3 regions of the Enterobacter cancerogenus genome follow, and region 2 is predicted to be linked to each of the others. Evidence: predicted binding sites of a transcription regulator. Region 2 holds the regulator's gene; each other region holds the start of a gene.
The links. The regulator LexA, encoded in region 2, represses DNA repair genes until DNA is damaged. The targets are predictions, from matches to a motif close to TNCTGTATGTACATACAGNA.
Positions count from the first base shown of each region.

Region 1: a site for LexA is predicted at 882-901, ahead of rmuC (DNA recombination protein RmuC). Genes of this name have one in related genera too.
Region 3: a site for LexA is predicted at 982-1,001, ahead of dinB (DNA polymerase IV). Genes of this name have one in related genera too.

Region 1 covers NZ_CP077290.1:2,919,761-2,922,031, reverse strand. The annotation lists gene rmuC (DNA recombination protein RmuC) at 1-838, opposite strand, end outside; gene udp (uridine phosphorylase) at 978-1,739, opposite strand; gene I6L58_RS13755 (dienelactone hydrolase family protein) at 1,995-2,271, shown strand, end outside.
Region 2 covers NZ_CP077290.1:2,378,669-2,380,939, forward strand. The annotation lists gene dinF (MATE family efflux transporter DinF) at 1-678, opposite strand, end outside; gene lexA (transcriptional repressor LexA) at 744-1,352, opposite strand; gene I6L58_RS11230 (diacylglycerol kinase) at 1,461-1,829, opposite strand; gene plsB (glycerol-3-phosphate 1-O-acyltransferase PlsB) at 2,036-2,271, shown strand, end outside.
Region 3 covers NZ_CP077290.1:1,700,054-1,702,324, reverse strand. The annotation lists gene I6L58_RS08035 (class II glutamine amidotransferase) at 1-66, shown strand, start outside; gene dpaA (peptidoglycan meso-diaminopimelic acid protein amidase) at 37-777, opposite strand; gene dinB (DNA polymerase IV) at 1,019-2,077, shown strand; gene pepD (cytosol nonspecific dipeptidase) at 2,133-2,271, opposite strand, start outside.

The sequences.
Region 1 (2,271 bases), 540 kb from region 2:
GGGCCGATTCGCGGGTGTAGTCATCGTCCGCGTTGAAGTAGCGTTCATACGCCACCAGCGTCATTTTGGCATCAATCACCACGTCCTTGCCCTGCGGCAGGCGGACAATCACATCCGGCTGCATGCGCGAGCGGGCATCGTTTTCAATGCTGACCTGCGTCTCGTATTCATGCCCTTCCCGCAGGCCAGAGGCTTCCAGCACGCGGGTCAGCACCACTTCGCCCCAGTTGCCCTGCGCTTTGTTATCGCCTTTCAGCGCGCGCGTCAGGTTGATGGCTTCCTGCGCCATCTGGGCGTTCAGCTGCTGGAGGTTACGAATTTCATGGGCCAGGGTGTGGCGCTCTCGCGCCTCCATGCCAAAGCTGTCCTGCACCTGGCGGCGAAAGCCATCAAGCTGTTCGCGCAGGGGCGTCAGCAGGCTGTTCAGGCTTTGGCGGTTTTGTTCGTCAACGCGGCGGTTGCTGTGCTCGAAAATGCGGTTCGCGAGGTTCTCAAACTGCTCGCTCAGGCGTTGTTCGCTGTTGATCATCTGGCGGATTTTGTCTTCAGCGTGCAGCTGGGTAGATTCAAGGCGGGTAGTCACTTCGCGAAGATCGGCTTCCAGCGAGGTGTTGATATCACGCAGATTGCGCACTTCGTTATTAAGCAGCTCGCACTCGTCGCGCCAGTGACCACTTTGGGCAAGCTGTTGTTTTACCGCGCTTAGTTCGGCAACCATCTCTTCACGCTCTGCCAGCTGGTCGGCCTTTTGCTGCGCGTGCTGGTAGCTGGCGATCAGCCAGCCTACGCCCACGCTCACCAGCGCAACCACTGCATAAATCAGGATAGAGATATCCACACTGCCCCCTGCATCAACGAATTTCCCGCATAAAATAGAATTGTGCTGTATAAACGTCCAGTTTGAAAGGGTTTTCCTGCGAGGCGCTACGCAAAAAGAAAAGGCCGAACGTGTCGGCCTTTTATCTCAGAAGAGAGGATTAGATCAGGCGGCGAGCCGCTTCAACCACGATTTTCACCGCATGACTTTCGGTCTGCTTCATGGTCTCAGCGTTCGGGATCTCCTGCTGGGTGCGGTTAACGATAACGCCCGCCACCATACCGGCACGCAGGCCCTGACTGGCACACATGGTCAGCAGGGTTGCAGACTCCATTTCGTAGTTCATCACGCCCATTGACTGCCACTCTTCCATGGAGCCTTTAAAGCGGCTGACCACGCGGCCAGAGAAGGTGTCGTAACGCTCCTGGCCCGGATAGAAGGTGTCTGAAGAGGCAGTGACGCCCACGTGCGTGGTGGCACCAATGGATTTCGCCGCGTCCACCAGCGCAGTGGTACATTCAAAATCAGCGACGGCCGGGAACTCCATCGGCGCAAAGTGCAGGCTTGCACCATCCAGACGCACGGATGCGGTCGTGACCAGCACGTCACCCACGTTGATGTGTGGCTGAATGGCGCCCGTGGTACCAATACGCAGGAAAGTCCGAATGCCCAGCTGAGCGAGTTCTTCAACAGCGATAGAGGTCGACGGGCCACCGATACCGGTAGAGCAGACGATGACCGCTTTGCCATCCAGCTCCGCGCGCCAGGTGGTAAATTCACGATGGGCTGCCAGCTTAACCGGCTTATCCATCAGCGCGGCGATCTTTTCCACACGCTCAGGATCGCCAGGGACGATAGCCAGCGTAGCCCCTTGTAAATCGTTTTTAGTGAGGCCGAGATGAAAAACATCAGACTTAGACATAGGTGACTCCTCTGTGGGTCGGTTAGTCAGAAGAAGTAAAAAGGTACTTTACAGAAGCAAAGCGCTGAATTTCGTGACACATCTCACCATGAATGAAAATGATTGCAGTTAATTTCCGTCAAATAGTGATTTACATCACATTAACAAGTTATATCGTGGGACACTGCACAAAAGATAGACCGTATCAGGCACTGTGGATTGTTAACCTGGTGTCTATATTTACCTTTGCGCTAACTCATTGGTACGGAGAATGCCATGACTGAAAAAACCGGCTTTGCACCTGCTGCGGCCCCTCATGCTTCCACCCTCGTCTCAACGCCTGAAGAGGCGATTACCGCTGGCGAAACCTCGATTCCCACGCAGGGAGAGAATATGCCTGCTTATCACGCGCGGCCAGAATCGGCGGAGGGTCCGCTGCCGATCGTGATTGTGGTTCAGGAGATTTTTGGCGTTCACGAGCACATTCGCGACCTCTGCCGCCGCCTGGCGCTGGAGGGTTATCTGGCCGTTGCGCCAGAACTCTATTTTCGCC
Region 2 (2,271 bases):
GGCGGTTTTGAGCAGCGCAACCGAGATCCCGCGCATCGCCAGAACGCGCCCGACCATCCACAAGCCGATCAAAAATGTCCCGTACTCGGCGATTGCGGTTGCCAGCGCCGCCCCCCGCACGTTCATGTGCAGGCCCATGACCAGCCAGAGATCGAGCACAATGTTGAGCAGGTTACCGACCACCAGCAGGATCACCGGCGCGCGGGCGTACTGCACGCCCAGCAGCCAGCCAAGCAGAACCAGGTTTGCCAGCGAAGCGGGCGCACTCAGCCAGCGGATTTCAAGGAAACGCCGCGCCTGCTCCAGCACTGCTTCGCTGCCGCCCACAATATGCAGCGCCAGGTCTATCAGCGGCGTGCGCAGCAAAACGATCAGCGCGCCTGCACCGAGCGCCAGGAGTAAAGGTTGAACCAGCGCACGCGCCAGCCGCAGCGGATCTTTCGCGCCGTAGGCCTGGGCCGTTAGACCTGTGGTGCTCATACGTAAAAAGAGCAGCAGCATAAAGAGGAAGCTGGTTGCCGTGGCGCCAATCGCCACGCCGCCCAGATAGACGGGGGAATCCAGATGACCAATAACCGCCGTGTCCACCAGGCCGAGCAGAGGAACGGTAATATTGGAAAAAATCATCGGCAGCGCGAGACGCCAGAGTGCCTTATCAGAAGCAGTCAGCAGTGACATGGGAGAATACCGGGGACGATAAAACGAGACGGGCCACGGAGAAACCGCAGCCCGTCAGGAAGAGATTACAGCCATTCGCCGTTGCGGATAACGCCAACGGCCAGCCCTTCAATGGAGAAGCTGTGTTCGCGCAGGTCTACCACAATAGGCGTGAATTCGTTGTTTTCCGGCAGCAGCTGCACGGTATTGCCTTGTTTCTTCAGGCGCTTAACGGTCACTTCATCATCGATACGCGCAACCACAACCTGACCGTTGCGTACGTCCTGCGTTTTGTGAACCGCCAGCAGATCGCCATCGAGAATACCGATGTCTTTCATCGACATCCCGCTAACGCGCAGCAGGAAATCAGCGCTCGGCTTAAACATACCGGGGTCCACCTGATAGTGGCTTTCGATATGCTGCTGTGCCAGCAGCGGTTCACCCGCCGCAACACGGCCAATCAGCGGAATACCCGTCTCTTCTTCAACAAGCAGACGAATACCGCGTGATGCGCCAGAAACAATCTCAATGACGCCTTTACGCGCCAGCGCTTTGAGGTGTTCCTCAGCCGCGTTTGGAGAGCGGAAACCCAGACGCTGCGCGATTTCTGCACGCGTGGGTGGCATACCCGTCTGGCCGATATGATCCCGAATGAGATCAAACACCTCTTGCTGCCTGGTCGTTAACGCTTTCATTCCGCCCCCTGGGTGTATATACAGTTATGCTGTGAGTATATACAGTCAAAGGCGATTTTGGAACCAAAAACTGCACAAAAAACCAGGGACTTAATTATTCCTCGAGGCTCATCGGAAATGTGACCAAAGCAGCGTGACCCAGGTGATGGCTGCGATGATAATCGCCAGCAGCACGGCAGCCGATCCCATATCTTTAGCGCGACCCGAAAGCTCATGAAATTCTGAACCAATTCGGTCTACCACTGCCTCAATAGCGCTATTGATAATTTCCACTATCATCACCAGAAGTACGGAACCAATGAGGAGTACGCGGGTTATGGCATCAACATCAAGGAAACACGCGATGATAACCGCGACAATCGCGGCAACCGCTTCCTGGCGGAAAGCAGCTTCATTGATCCATGCGGCGCGGAAACCTTTCCATGAATAGCCTGCAGCTTTGATGATTCGGGTTAACCCAGTGGTATTATTGGCCATTAAAAGAACCTTATAGTGGAAATAGCGTCAGTAACTATACACAAAATCATTCATGCTGCCTCAGGCGAGCCTGAAGGATGCAGTGTATATAGCCGCAGCGCGTTTTGCTGCAGCCTGAAGTATGACGGGTAACAACAGAAATCTTGCGCGCTTTCTGTTATCCTTGCGCCGCAATTGCATTATTAACCAGAGGCTTTACATCGTTTATGTCCGGCTGGCCACGAATTTACTACAAGTTACTTAATTTACCATTAAGCGTCCTGGTAAAAAGTAAGTCTATCCCAGCAGAACCCGCGCTGGAATTAGGGCTCGATACGTCGCGCCCTATTATGTACGTTTTGCCTTATAACTCGAAGGCTGACCTACTGACGCTTCGCGCCCAGTGTCTGGCGCATGACCTTCCCGACCCGCTAGAACCGCTGGAAGTTGATGGCACATTGCT
Region 3 (2,271 bases), 680 kb from region 2:
GAAGCCTGGCAAAAGATTATGCCAGGCGAGTGGGCGTTATTTTGCCTCGGGGACCGTGTAGTTTGACGCCAACTGTGGGTGGACGACTTCGTGGCTCAGCGGTTTGCTGACCAGATAACGCCCATCCACAACCGAAACAACCGGCGGCTTATGGGTCTGTTCAAAGTAGTCGTAACCCGGCTTCAGCTGTTTCCAGAAATCCGCGTAGTAAGAGTATTTGTGACGCGCCATGTTGGCATCGGTCATGCGGAACGGATAAATGCTCACCTGCACGTTCGGCTGACCAAAGACCAGTGCGCCGGTCACGAACTGGAAAATCTCATCAATGCCCGTATCGGTCATCGCGTAACAGCCGACAGACACGCAGGCACCGTGGATCATCAGGTATTTACCCTCATAACCGTGGGCACGGTCGAAGGCATTCGGGAAACCGATGTTAATCGCTTTATAGAAACGGCTGTCAGGTTTTAGCTGGCTACGCTGAACGTTGTAAAACCCTTCCGGACTCTTGAAGTCGCCCTGACGTTGTTTTGGTCCAAGGCCCCCTGAATAGTTACAAATCTTATAACTATCAAGCAGCTGATACGTCTCGCCCATTTTGACATACAGGTCGAGAGTGCGCTCTTCCTTGAAGATTTGAATATAAACCGGGGATCCCATTAACTGCTGTTTATATTCTTTGCTGATGGGTGTGGTTGAACTGTTGCTGCTGAGCAGCCCGGCAAACGACACACACGGAATCAGAAGCATCGCAATGAATAATGCGATTTTACGCATACTACTTGTTCCTTGATAAAACCATGACCAACTTGCCAGGACGGCAAAAGAGACCCGAAATCAGATTATTCTGGACAGGAGCGCTCACATTATCATCGCTATAGATTTTCGCAATAGCGAAGCTGTTAGTTTACACATTAGTTTTCCTTTATAAAGTGGGCAGACGCTGCTCGCGTCACGGACGCTTCTCAATTTGCTTATGTTTACTGTATACTTATCCAGTGATGAGTGAGGGTTTACTATGCGCAAAATAATCCATGTCGATATGGACTGCTTTTTCGCTGCGGTAGAGATGCGTGATAATCCGGCGCTACGGGATATCCCTATCGCGATAGGCGGAAGCCGCGTCCAGCGTGGCGTCATCAGTACCGCCAACTATCCTGCGCGCAAATTTGGCGTACGCAGCGCAATGCCTACGGCAATGGCGCTGAAGCTGTGCCCTCATCTCACCCTTTTACCGGGGCGTTTCGACGCCTATAAAGAAGCCTCCGCCCACATACGGGAAATTTTTTCCCGCTATACCTCGCTGATTGAGCCGCTTTCGCTGGACGAAGCCTATCTTGATGTCACTGACAGCCTGCATTGCCACGGCTCAGCCACGCTGATGGCGCAGAAGATCCGCCAGACCATCTCAGACGAGCTAAACCTGACCGCATCGGCAGGCATCGCGCCGGTGAAGTTCCTGGCGAAAATCGCGTCCGATCTCAATAAGCCCAACGGTCAGTACGTCATCACCCCTGAAGAGGTCCCGGCGTTTTTGAAAACCCTGCCGCTCGGTAAAATTCCCGGCGTGGGGAAAGTCTCTGCCGCCAAGCTTGAAAGCATGGGATTACGGACCTGTGAAGACGTGCAGCGCAGCGATCTGGCGATGCTGCTCAAGCGTTTTGGCAAATTTGGCCGCGTGCTGTGGGAGCGCAGCCAGGGGATTGACGATCGCGACGTGAACAGCGAACGGCTGCGTAAATCCGTCGGGGTCGAGCGCACGCTGATAGAAGATATTCACGACTGGTCAGATTGCGAAGCCATTATTACCGATCAGCTCTATCCCGAGCTGGAACGACGTCTGGCGAAGGTGAAACCGGATCTGCTGATTGCCCGTCAGGGCATCAAGCTCAAGTTCAACGATTTCCAGCAGACCACCCAGGAACACGTCTGGCCCCGGCTGAATAAAGACGATCTTATCGCTACGGCGAAAAAAGCGTGGGAAGAGCGGCGGGCAGGGCGAGGGGTTCGGCTGGTGGGGGTGCACGTTACGCTGCTGGATCCGCAGCTGGAGCGGCAGTTGGTATTAGGGTTGTAGCGTGTATCAATCGTAGGCCCGGCAAGCGAAGCGCCACCGGGCATCAAACGGCTAATTACTTCGCAGGGATCGCCTTCAGCAGTTCCGTCAGCAGCGTCCAGTAGTGGCCCACGCTTTCGATATGAACCTGCTCATCCGGGGAGTGTGGCCCGGTGATGGTTGGCCCAATGGAAACCATGTCCATGTTCGGGTAC